DNA from 4 places in the Thermosipho sp. 1244 genome. Region 2 is predicted to be linked to each of the others. Evidence: riboswitches for the same ligand, from Rfam matches in the RefSeq annotation. Region 2 holds a riboswitch; each other region holds the start of a gene.
What was found. A riboswitch is a leader RNA that binds a small molecule or an ion and turns the genes downstream of it on or off. The one in region 2 is predicted to bind cobalamin.

Region 1 (3,131 bases), on a different contig from region 2:
TAGTTTACGATATTACCTCAAAACCACCTGCAACCATAGAATGGGAGTAGTATAACACCCCGCTGGGGTGTTATACTATTTCAAGTATGAATTTATCAGATTTTTCAATAGTGGTCTTTTCTTTAAATCTAATTGGAAATTTAAAGATAGGTCCATCATATACAAAGGTGTGGTATTCTCCATTTTCACCACATATATCTATCCCTATTTTTTCAAATTCTTCTATTAAATCTAATGACAAGTCCCTACCTAGAAAATTTTTGAGTTCTTTTTTAATGGATATTATTTTTGCTTTGAATCCAAGCAAGAGAAACTCTTTAACTATGTCTTTTCTTTTACGTTGCCAAAGGGGTTCAAATACTTTTACGTTTTTCTTTGAACATACGTTTTTTACCCAATCTAAGTGTGCTTGTAAATCAATATCTCCAAATATTCCAATACCATTGTATGCGTATTCTTCTAGAAATTTAAGAAAGTTTTTTTCATAATTTTCCCAGCTACTACTTTTAGTTATAAGTGGTAGCCCCAAGCTTTTTGCTTGTTGCTGCAAAATGTGTTTCTGTAGGCCGTGTGCCCTTGAATGGACGTTATCTTCTGATAACATTGTAAAGAGATAATCAATCGTTGTGAATTTTTTAAGACCGTAGTACAAGGCAAGTGTAGAATCTTTTCCACCACTCCATGAGCAAAATACTTTTCCCATTTTATTGATCGCTTCCTTTTGAAACATTTGCAGATTCAAATGTAGCCATTTCCCTTATCATTTTTATCGCAGCTTCAATTAGGTACATAGAAAGTACCGCACCTGTACCTTCTCCAAGACGCATATCTAAATCCAAAATAGGTCTTTCGTTTATTGAATCTAGTATTACTTTATGTCCTTTTACTTTGGACTTATGACCAAAGAGGACGTAATCTTTTACCTTTTTATCTATATGATATGCTATGAGAAATCCCGCTGTAGTGGAAAAACCGTCTATAATTACTGGTATTTTTTCTTCAACTGCTTGGAGTATAAATCCCGCCATTTCTCCTATGCAATAGCTTCCCACTTTTGAAAGGACGTCTATGGAATCTGATGGATTGGGATTGTTTACTTTTAGCGCCATTTCCACAACTTGTTTTTTTCTTTTTAGTTTTTCGTTGTCTATAGGGGTGCCTATATCTAGTATTTCATCTAGATTAAACCCAAAAGCAGCTGAAATTGCAGTTGCAGTGGTGGTGTTTCCTATACCCATATCGCCTATAGCCAGTAAATCTGCTCCATCATTAATTGCATCTTTTGCAATCTTTTGTCCATACTCTAAGGATTTTAACGCGTCATCTTTTGACATAGCAGGACCTTTTGTGAAATTTTTTGTGCCATATCCTACTTTCTTTACTATTAAAGATGGATGTTGGTCAAAATCATAGTCAACTCCTGCATCAACAACATAGACTTTTGCCCCCACGTGTTTTGAAAAAACGTTAATTGCCGCTCCTTGGTTTAAGAAGTTAAAGACCATTTGAAAGGTTACTTCTTTTGGATATGCCGAAACTTTCTCTTCTACCACTCCATGATCTCCTGCAAATACGTAAACCCTTTTGTCGTTAAAAAGTTCTGGAAGTTCTTTTCCTTGGATAAGAGAAATTTTTAATGCTATTTCTTCTAAGTATCCAAGACTTCCTACAGGCTTTGTAAGGTTGTTTAGTCTGTTGATAACTTTCTCTCTAAGTGTCATTTTATCCCCTCCTATAAACAAAAACTTCCACAAAAAGCCCTGAGCTTTTGTGGAATTTATACATCCAAGATAGGTTTCCCGGCTCCCGGATCATCCTACTTTCTGCACCTTCCCAGGTTTTCCCCAGTGGTATTTGCAGATTTCGTCCCCGGTTACGGTTGCTGGGCAGCCCCGGATTTTCACCGGTGTTCCCTTTTCTTGGATGTTTTTAGTATAAATTTTCTCTAAAATTATACCACAGTATCTATAATATTTAGGTCTTGATTTAGTAACACAAATTTAGCATCATATCCTATTTTGATCCGTCCTGTGTCTATTTTTAAATTTTTAAGTGCGTTAGAAGAAGATACCCATGAGAGTTCTTTTAGAGAGCAATTGGTGGCCTTTTTGAATTTTTTGAGTCCATCTATAAATTTTAGGGTGCTTCCTGCAAGGGTACCATCTTCAAGCCTTGCTATATTATCTTTTACCTTTACAAGAAGATTTCCCAGTGTGTAAATGCCATCGCCAAGTCCTGTGGCTGATATACTATCTGTGATAAGGATAATTTTTTTTGCACCTAGTGTTTGGTATACTAATTTTAAAAATTCAGGAGATGAATGTACAAAATCTGCAATTATCTCAACGTACGGTTTGTGTAAAAAAACACCACCTACTATACCAATTTCCCTGTGGTGCAATGTAGTAAGTGCATTTGGGAAATGCGTAACTCTATTAACTCCAAGGTTAATGAATTCTTTGAAAATATCGTAATTTGCATTTGAATGTCCAATTGAAGGAACTATATTGTTTTTTCTTAATTTTTCCAGTAGATCCTTTGAATTTGGAAGTTCTGGTGCAAAACTTAAAATTTTTACATTTTTAAGTTGCGGAAGTGCATCGTTAAATGATTGTATATATGCTTTGTTTTGAGCTCCCGCTTTCTTTTTATTTAAAAAAGGTCCTTCAAAGTGCAGTCCTAAAAGAGAAGGATGCGTGGCATTTGAAAAATTTTGTGTTACATTATTTAGTACTTCAAAAGAATGAGAAACGGTAGTTGGAAGAAGATATGTAACACCATTAGACAGAACCTTATTCCCCCAAATGTTAAAATCTTTATCTGTTGCAGTCATACAATCTATTCCCATGTATCCATGTGTGTGTGTATCAACAAATCCTGGCATTAATAAAAGTTTGGGAGTACAGTCGTATTTTTTTACATTTATTATCTTTTTATCAAACTCCACATCTCCTGTAAATTCTCCTTCAATTGGATCAACTATGAGTGCTTTTTCTATTATCATATAATACCTCCTATATTTTCACGCTTTTTGATAAATTTTCAGGTCTATCTGGGTTTAACCCCTCTGATATAGCCTTTTTGTAGGCTAGTATTTGCAAGAAAATAACCCTCAATGGAGTTTCAAATCC
Region 2 (3,131 bases):
TATAAAGAAAGTTAAACTCACAAATCTTAAAAAAACTTGAAATTCTAAGTTTTTTTTAAGTTTTAATCTGTATAAATAAAGTAGAAACAAATAGGAGGTGATTTTTGATGTACTGGTATCATAGACCCTTTATTTGGCACAGTGGATGGTTTAGTTATTGGATAGCCCCAGTTATAGGCTTAATTGTTTTAATCTTTTTTGCATTCTTAATTTACAAATTAATCAAAAACTCTGAAAAACATCCAGATTTTCGCTATGAAAAAAATTTTGAAACATACGATAACAGTCTAAAAATTTTGAACGAAAGACTTGCCAAAGGTGAAATTAGCGAGGAGGAATACAAAAAATTAAAAAACCTTATCCTAAAACACTAACTTTAAAAATTAATAATAAAGATAAAGTGAGGCGTTAGTAAAGCGCCTCATTTTAAATACTTATTATCTCTTGTAATTTTCTTACTCTACGTTTTGGATTCTTGTTTATCTTAACTCATAATTTTTTCTTTAAATATAACAAGTCTTGAATCAATATATATAATTTTCGTAACCTCTAATTTTAAGACATTCCATTTAGACTACATTTTTTCTAAAACTTCATAATTTTTCTTTTATCTTTTTCACTCATTATTTTAAAAAACAATAAAGTCTTTTCTAAATATTAAAAATTACTTTCTTGGAAAAATAAAGTAAGCAGAAAGTTCTTTTTATCCAAATGTTTGAAATATAAAAAATCTAAATTTCAATAAATCAAAAGTTTTTTCCTCTTCTCTATCTTCATTTTTATATAAGTCTTTGTATAGCTATTTTTAAACATATTACCAAATAATGATATTTTTTGTATTTTTTCCAATTTAAATTCAAAATAATATACGTCTAATCTGATTTTTTTATTTTCAATTTTTAAAACTTGATGATATAATAACATTGAAAATTAAATACAACGTGGAATAAAGGTGCCTATGGCTTAATAGGGAAACTGGTGAAAAACCAGTGCGGCCCCGCCACCGTAACTGGGGACGAAAGCCACAACCAGCCACTGGGGAAACCCGGGAAGGCGTGGTAAGTAGGAAGATCCAGGAGCCGGGAGACCTGCCTTTATTCCAACGTATTTCTCAATCTCGCGGGTAGATTGAGAAAAAATTTTTTTGCGAAACGGGAGGTGTGAAAGTGAAAATTCATGAATTTGTAGGAAAAATGATATTAAAAGAGGGGGGGATCTCTGTTCCTGAAAGTTATCTTATTTCCAATGATAGGGAAATTGAAGTAAAATTTTTACCTGCTGTCCTGAAAAGTCAGGTGCTTGTTGGAGGCAGAATGAAAGCTGGAGGAATTTTATTTGCACAAAACAAAGATGAATTTTTAAAATTCTCAAAAAAACTACTGCACAAAAAAATAAAGGGAGAAACACCTTATGGAGTTCTAGTTGAAAAAATGGTAAATATCGAAAAAGAATACTACTTATCTTTATACATTGATAGATATGAAAAAGAAATAAAAATATTATTCTCACACTTTGGCGGAATTGATATAGAAGATAATAAAGATAAAATTGAACAATATAGTTTATCAGATATCCAAAAACTTCCAAAAAAAATCCAACAAATAGTCCAAAAATTATACAAAATAATGAAAGAAAAAGATTTAACTCTTTTGGAAATAAATCCATTAGTAAAAACAAAAGAAGGAAATATAATGGCACTTGATGCCGTATTACACCTAGATGATAATGCGATTTTTAGGCAACAATGGGCAAAAAAATTTGTACATGAAGAATATCCTTTTCATTTTGTAAAACTCGATGGTGATATTGGAGTAATTGGCTGTGGAGCAGGTATAGTAATGGCAACAATGGATGCAATAAGTTTGTATGGAGGTAAACCTGCAAATTTTCTTGATCTTGGCGGAGGTGCAGATACAAAAACTACAATTAAAGCGCTTGAACTTTTAAAATCTCTTTCGTTAAAAAATATTGTCCTAAATATATTTGGTGGAATAACAAAATGCGATGAAATAGCAAAAGCGATTGTAAATTTCAAAGAAAAAAATGATGATATAAAACTTTTTGTTAGAATTACTGGAACTAATGAAAATGAAGCAAAAAAAATTTTAAAAGAACACAATATTCACTTTTTTGACGATATGTATGAAATGATCAAAAGCGCTGTAAAGGGGGACTTCATATGATAAATGGTACAGAAAGAGTATGTGTACAAGGTATAACTGGAAAGTATGGTAGTTTCCACACAAAAAAAATGTTAAAATACGGCACAAACATAGTATGTGGTGTCTCAAAAAATACAAAGATAAAAGAAATTGAACATGTTCCCGTCCTTCATAACATGTACGATGCTGTTGAAAAATTCAGTTGTGATACGAGTATTGTATTTGTACCGGCAAAATTTGCCAAAGATGCAATATTTGAAGCAATAGATGCGGGAATTAAAAAGATCATAACCATTACAGAACACATTCCACAAATGGATATGCTAGAAATATACAAATACGCAAAATCAAAGAATGTTACCTTTGTAGGTCCAAATTGTCCTGGAATTATTTTACCAGGTGTTTCCAAGATTGGAATAATGCCTGAAAACGCATTTAAACCAGGGGATGTTGCAATAATTTCCAAAAGTGGTACTCTAATGTATGAGATAGCAAACTTTATCTCAAAAAAATCAACAGGAATTAAAATTGGCATAGGATTAGGTGGAGATCCCATAATCGGCACAAGTGTTTACGAAGCACTTTTGTATGTTTCAAAACTTAATCCAAGAAAAATAATAATAATAAGTGAAATAGGTGGTAATGAAGAAATTTTAGACGTGGAAAGATTCCTAAATAAAGGGTACAATTCTAATATACAATTTTTCTTTGCTGGAAGAACAGCTCCAAAGGGAAAAAGAATGGGGCATGCTGGTGCAATTGTCGAAGGTTTAGAAGGTACAATAGAATTTAAAGAAAAAAAATTAAAAAATTTAAACATTCCAGTAGCAAAATACATAGAAAACTTATTGGGGTGATCAAATGCTAAATCCTTATCTTTTGTTGTTTTTAAGCATTTTTTTCGGAATGTTGTTGGGAAACTTAAAGATCAAAAATTTCAAATTAGGAACTTCTGGAACACTTTTTAGT
Region 3 (3,131 bases), on a different contig from region 2:
GACACAAAAATTTTGTTAAGATCCGAAAAATTAGAATGTTCCATTATCAAAAATACATTTGAAAAAAACGTGAAAATAGGAGAAATTTGGTCTTTTATTCCAATTTGTAATGCAAAACTCAAACTAGATGGTTTCAAATACGCATTTGATGGAAAAATGAACATAGAAAATCCCATTGGAATTAGTAATGAAACTAGTTCTAAAAATATAAAAGTACAAGTTTTTGAAGGAGAGGTGATTTATTTTAGATGGTTGAAAAAACCGTTGTGATTTTAGGTGCTACAGGTTCAATTGGCACTCAAACATTAGACGTAATAAAAAAACTAAAAGGATATAAGGTAACTGGAGTTGTATTTGGGAAAAATAAAAAACTTGGGGAAAAAATTGTAAAAGAATACAATGTAAATTTTTATTACTCCCAAGTATTATCAAATGTCTCTTCCATAGAGGAACTTTTGGAAAAAACAACCCCAGATATAGTTGTTGCGGCAATTCCTGGGTTTAATGGTGTTATATCTACATTCAAGGCTATTAAATTCACAAAAAGACTTGCTCTTGCCACAAAAGAGGCCTTAGTTTGTACAGGACCATTGTTAAAAAAAGCTTGTAAAGATGTAGAATTAATACCCGTTGATAGCGAGCATTCTGCCATCTTTCAGATTTTTGATGAAAACGTAGAAAAAATATTAATAACCGCATCAGGTGGTGCAATAAGAGAATATGATAACATAGAGAACCTCACTCCAAAAGAAATATTAAAACACCCTGTATGGAATATGGGACAAAAAATAACAGTCGACTCATCAACTATGATAAATAAAGCCTTTGAAGTAATTGAAGCATACGAATTATTTGAATTAGACACAATAGATGTATTAATACACCCCACGGGCACAGTTCATGGTGCAGTTTTCTTGAAAGACGGTACAGTAAAAATACATTTTGGATTCCCTGATATGAAAATACCAATTTCATATGCACTGACTTATCCAAAGAGAATGTATATAAACCTAAATTGGCCAAAGTTTAAAGGGGAAAATTTTATTTTCTCAGAGGTAAGTGAAGAAAAATACCCCGCATTTTTTTATGGTAAAAAAATTATTAAAGATCTTGCAAAAAGAATAGCATTTAACGCCGCAGATGAAGTCGCAGTAAATATGTTTTTGGAAAATAAAATAAAGTTTCACAAAATCTCAAAGATAGTTATAAACACCTGTGAAAAAATAAATGGCAAAATAAGGGATTTAGAAGATGTTTTTGAAGTAGACAAACTTGCAAGGCAAATTGCAAATAATTTTTGATGTGTTATAATTTATGTGAAATACCTTTCTTCTAAAAAAAGGGAAGCCGGTGAAAATCCGGCACGGGGACGCCACCGTAACCGGGGACGAAATCAGCATAAATGCCACTGGGGAAGACCTGGGAAGGCGCTGAAAGTAGGATGAACCGGGAGTCGGGATACCTTTTTTTAGAAGAAGAAAACCACCTTTACGGTCCCTAAAGGTGGTCAATTTCTTTTAAATATACCCAGGAGGTGAAGATATGAAAAAACTAGGGGTTTTGTTTTTAGTTGTTCTTAGCTTTATTGCATTCTCAATTTCTATTGTGGATGACGCAGGAAGATTGGTTGTCTTTGAAAAAACACCTGAAAAAGTCGTTTCTGCAGCACCAAGTTCAACTAAATTTTTATTAAAACTTGGATTAGACAAAAAAATAGTTGGAGTTACAGATTGGGATAGCTTTAACGCAGAAAAGATTGGAAATATGGTACCTTTAAACATTGAAAAAATTTTGTCTTTAAACCCAGATGTTGTGATTATCTTTGGCGGGTTTCAACTTCCAGAAGTTGAAAAATTAGAAAAATTTGGAATAAAAACATTGGTGCTTAATCCTGTTTCTTTAAATGATGTAGCAAGAGACGTAATGTTACTTGGAAGTGTATTTGGCAAGGAAAAAGAAGCAAAAATGATAAAAGATGAAATTTTATCAAAATTGAAAGATTATGGTACAAAAACTGCAAAAATTCCACTTAATGAAAGGCCAAAGGTATTCTTTACAATTACAGTACCCAACGATGAAACAAAAGATTTATGGACTGCAGGAACGGGCTCTTACATAAACGAACTCATTACTATTGCTGGCGGAGTAAATATCTGTGCACCATACACAGGAAATAACGGTTGGTTCTCTGTAAATTGGGAATTTTTAACTATAAACAACCCAGATATAATAATAATAGCAGGATACGGTGATCCAAATCAAATAAAAGAAAAGATAAAGGGAAATAAACTCTTTTCATCTTTAAAAGCCGTTAAAAATGAGAAAGTATTAGTTATTGATGGAAATGATATTAGCTCAATCTCACCAAATATAGTAAAATACCTTGATATATTCTATAATTTCTTTTACGGAGGAAATAAATGAAAAAATTTTTTAATCCTAAAACTGGGAGGATTATCCTTCCAGTTTTCTTTCTTTTAATTTTATTCTTAAATCTTTCAATAGGTAGTGTCAAATTACCAGTTTCTTATATATTCAATGCTCCAAATGAAAGAATTAAATTTTTAATATGGAATGTAAGATTCCCCAGAATTTTAATGGGAATAATTTCTGGTTCAATATTAGCTTTAGTAGGAAATATTTTTCAAACAATAATGAAAAATCCATTAGTTGATCCATACCTTATTGGTACATCTTCTGGTGCGGGATTTGGCGCAGTACTTGCAATATACGCTGCAGTTTCACTCAATAAAGTATTCAGCGTAAACTTTTTCTCTTTTTTATTTTCCATAATAGCCTCACTTCTTACCATCCTCCTCGCAAAAAGAAAAAATATAATCCCTATAACGCATCTTATTTTATCCGGTGTTTTAATAAGTACAATCTTTTCTTCCGCTACTATATTGTTAATTAGTCTATCGAGAAAAACTCTTACAAGTGCCCATATTTGGTTGTTTGGAAGTCTTTCAGGAATAACATTGGATGATCTTATCCTTCCATTTTCTGCACTAATTATTCTTTTTTTATCTGGATATATAAAAAACAAAGAATTAGATGCTATAGCATTAGGTGAAGAAGAAGCAAAACTTCTTGGTGTTGAAACTGAAAAAATCAAGTGGTTTTTTTATCTA
Region 4 (3,131 bases), on a different contig from region 2:
AGCACCAAGTCCTTTTTCTTTGGCAGGTTTTGAAAACGCCATCAACGAAACCATAGCATACCTTCCAAACACCGAAGAGTAAAAAAAGAAAGTTGGTGAAAGTGTAAAATACATGTTCCAAAATATAACAATATACAATGCCCCAAAAAACACGGCAAAAGCTCCAACGTCTCCTTTAGACATTATTTCAAGTCGCTTCTCCTTATTTGATTGATTCAAAAAGCCATCTATTGTATCCAAAAATCCATCAAAATGAAAGAGATCAAAAAAATAATATCCCAAAATTAAGAAAATTATTTTAACAAAAAAATTTTCAAAATAACCCCCTAAGAAAAAAATAATCCCGGGAATATATCCCACAAGTGGGAAATACCCGGGAATGTTTTTTATTCTCTTTTCAGAATATCTAACTTTAATTGGAATCCTAGATATAAACGCCAACGAAAGTAAAAAATCATAAATCAAAACTATCCCTCCAAAGAGTTAGTGAATACAAAAAATCTCTTAAGTCAAACACTTCAAAACACACATACTCTAAATTTGGTGAATATTTCAACTTTTTCCTTACTACTTCCAAAGTATCTTTGTCCAATTTAAGATGGTCTTTTCCATTTGAAACACCCATGACATGGTATTCTATTGAATTTTTTAAAAAATTCTCCGTAACCTTTGTCCCAAGCAAATGATGTCCTATGTCAAAAACTGTCCTATCGTGTAAAAAAATATCTTCTTTCAAATTTTCAACTAATATCTTCTCAGATTTTTCTAGAAACACCTCTATACCATCTAACGGATGTACGATGTAATTTGAAATTTCCAATCTACTATTTTCAAAAAAATAAAAGGCTTTTTCAACGTTAAAAATACAATCTGTTGGTAAGTGAACGTTATACTCCAGATTAAATTCTTCTGCTATTTCCTTTAAATCTTCTATTTCGTTTAAAAAAATATTCTTTGTATTTGTATCCCAGCTAAACACCAAAAATTCCACAAAATCCACCTTATCTGCTATAACTTTTACATTTTCAAGATAAGTACCCGGAAAAAGCCAAGAAGTAGTTCCTAACTTCACTTTAATTCCACCCCTATCCCCGATACCATCAAATAGACTTTTTGCGCTATTTTTGCAATATCTTTATTTAAAAGTCCTAGTCTTTCTACATATTCTCTTACTTGTTTGTTTTCTGGAATTATTCCCCACCCCACCTCATTCGTTACACAAACCAATGTATAATCAACTTTTTTAATACTTTTTAAAAATTTTTCTAAATAATTTTCTATATCTTTCTTGTAATAGTAAAGATTTCCAAGATACGTGGTAATACAATCTAAAATAGCAAATTCATATTTTCCATTTAAACCTTCAATTACTTTATCTACTTCAACAGGCTCTTCAAAGGTGTCAAAGCCTTTTCTTTCGCTTTTATGACGGTTTATCCTATTTCTCATCTCTTCATCAAAAGGAACCCCTGTTGCAATAAATGCTTTTTTCTTGTAACGTCTTGAGAGGTCAAGCGCAAAACTACTTTTTCCAGACTTAACCCCACCAGTTACTAAAATAACCACCCTTTATCCCCCCAAAATAAAACAAATTTTTCCCACATTGCCCTAGCAATGGGGAAATATCATTTACTACAGGTAGGTCTCCCGGCTTCCGGATCATCCTACTTTCTGCGCCTTCCCAGGTTTTACCCAGTGGCATTTGCAGATTTCGTCCCCGGTTACGGTTGCTGGGCAGCTTCGGATTTTCACCGAATTCCCTTAACCTGCAGTATTGAATATTTAAAAAATGGCCGGTAAAACCGGCCAACTGGTCGGGGTGACTGGACTTGAACCAGCGACCTCTTGCGCCCCATGCAAGCGCGCTAGCCAACTGCGCTACACCCCGTTATTCTACCTTATATTATATTACATCTAAAAAAATGTGTCAAATTATGCTAAAATACTTTTGGAGGGATTTAAATGATTAAATTTTATTTAAAGTACTTTCTATATACTCTTTTTATCTTTTTAACCTTGTTTTACATATTTTATTCTCTTGGCAATCCAAAAGGCATTGAAGTTTCTAGAATAAATAATACAACTTTACCAAAAGTTATTATACTAAAGACCTCTAAAACTATATCCTTTCAAATACCCGTACCTAAAAATTCAAAATACGTATTTTTTCCATTCATAGAAGGTTCTTCTTTTTCCATTAAAAACAACAATTTTCCAATATTTACATTTGGTCTTGGAAAATCTGGACGTACGTGGTATACTCCATTTTTGATACCTATACCAAAGGGTGTAGATGTTCTTACTTTGGAAATTTCAGGAGTTTATTCAATAGGTCTTGGAAAATTCTTTTTTATAAACGAATCAGAAATATGGAAATATTCTATTTTGAAGTTCCTAACCGACAACTTTTTAAATATTTCAATTGGTCTTATTTCAACATTGGGTTTTCTTTTGTATTTACTTTCGAAAAACACCGGAATAACTAGACAAAAAGCGTATAAATATTTTGCGTTTTCTAGTTTTTTGGCAATTATATGGTTATTGGATGTTATTAGTTTCGAACACTTTTTTTATCCACTTAGGAAATTATTTATCTCCTGTGGTTATCTCTCATTTACGTTTTTAATGCGCGGGATCGATTTATATAATTTTTCAACAATACAAAAAAATACAAAAAGATTCTCCTACTTAAATATTCTGGCAAGTATATTACCACTCTTTACAGTCACACCCCAACAATTAAAAACTCTTACGATTTTCATATCCCCTATATTAATACTCAATGGTATATTTATCTTGTACAAAATCGTAAAGTCATACGTCTCGCAAAACGTAACGTTCGCAAGCCTTTTTGCAATAACAATTATATTTGACAGTATAGTACTTTTCTTTAATCTTCCCTTCAGAATGCTTTCACCATTTGGAATTATATCGTTATTTTTAAGCTTTGCCTCAAGTATTATACTAGAATACAAAGAAAAGATTCACGAATTAAATGTAATATATGCAAGAAGCCTGATTGATCCCCTAACAGGGGCATGTAATAGGGGTTTTTTAGGAAATATAAAACTAGAAAAAAACGATATATTGATATTTATAGATCTCAACAAATTTAAATATATAAATGATAC

Region 1: linked by a shared signal. The riboswitch ahead of cobT (nicotinate-nucleotide--dimethylbenzimidazole phosphoribosyltransferase) and the one ahead of AS157_RS09745 (succinate--CoA ligase subunit beta) in region 2 are both predicted to bind cobalamin.
Region 3: linked by a shared signal. The riboswitch ahead of AS157_RS08615 (ABC transporter substrate-binding protein) and the one ahead of AS157_RS09745 (succinate--CoA ligase subunit beta) in region 2 are both predicted to bind cobalamin.
Region 4: linked by a shared signal. The riboswitch ahead of AS157_RS03445 (bifunctional adenosylcobinamide kinase/adenosylcobinamide-phosphate guanylyltransferase) and the one ahead of AS157_RS09745 (succinate--CoA ligase subunit beta) in region 2 are both predicted to bind cobalamin.

Annotation. Positions count from the first base shown of each region.
Region 1 is NZ_LNGA01000014.1:61,886-65,016, reverse strand. Features, by position in the region: gene guaA (glutamine-hydrolyzing GMP synthase) at 1-50, shown strand, start outside; gene AS157_RS03675 (Dph6-related ATP pyrophosphatase) at 71-703, opposite strand; gene cobT (nicotinate-nucleotide--dimethylbenzimidazole phosphoribosyltransferase) at 705-1,721, opposite strand; cobalamin riboswitch at 1,773-1,973, opposite strand; gene nagA (N-acetylglucosamine-6-phosphate deacetylase) at 1,952-3,004, opposite strand; gene AS157_RS03660 (SIS domain-containing protein) at 3,015-3,131, opposite strand, start outside.
Region 2 is NZ_LNGA01000030.1:125,751-128,881, forward strand. Features, by position in the region: gene AS157_RS07515 (SHOCT domain-containing protein) at 108-374, shown strand; cobalamin riboswitch at 934-1,110, shown strand; gene AS157_RS09745 (succinate--CoA ligase subunit beta) at 1,167-2,183, shown strand; gene AS157_RS07525 (succinate--CoA ligase subunit alpha) at 2,180-3,019, shown strand; gene AS157_RS07530 (aspartate-alanine antiporter-like transporter) at 3,024-3,131, shown strand, end outside.
Region 3 is NZ_LNGA01000033.1:2,662-5,792, reverse strand. Features, by position in the region: gene AS157_RS08625 (thiamine diphosphokinase) at 1-270, shown strand, start outside; gene AS157_RS08620 (1-deoxy-D-xylulose-5-phosphate reductoisomerase) at 249-1,301, shown strand; cobalamin riboswitch at 1,293-1,484, shown strand; gene AS157_RS08615 (ABC transporter substrate-binding protein) at 1,543-2,424, shown strand; gene AS157_RS08610 (FecCD family ABC transporter permease) at 2,421-3,131, shown strand, end outside.
Region 4 is NZ_LNGA01000014.1:14,439-17,569, forward strand. Features, by position in the region: gene AS157_RS03435 (adenosylcobinamide-GDP ribazoletransferase) at 1-465, opposite strand, end outside; gene cbiR (cobamide remodeling phosphodiesterase CbiR) at 455-1,072, opposite strand; gene AS157_RS03445 (bifunctional adenosylcobinamide kinase/adenosylcobinamide-phosphate guanylyltransferase) at 1,069-1,566, opposite strand; cobalamin riboswitch at 1,621-1,785, opposite strand; tRNA gene AS157_RS03450 (tRNA-Pro) at 1,812-1,888, opposite strand; gene AS157_RS03455 (GGDEF domain-containing protein) at 1,963-3,131, shown strand, end outside.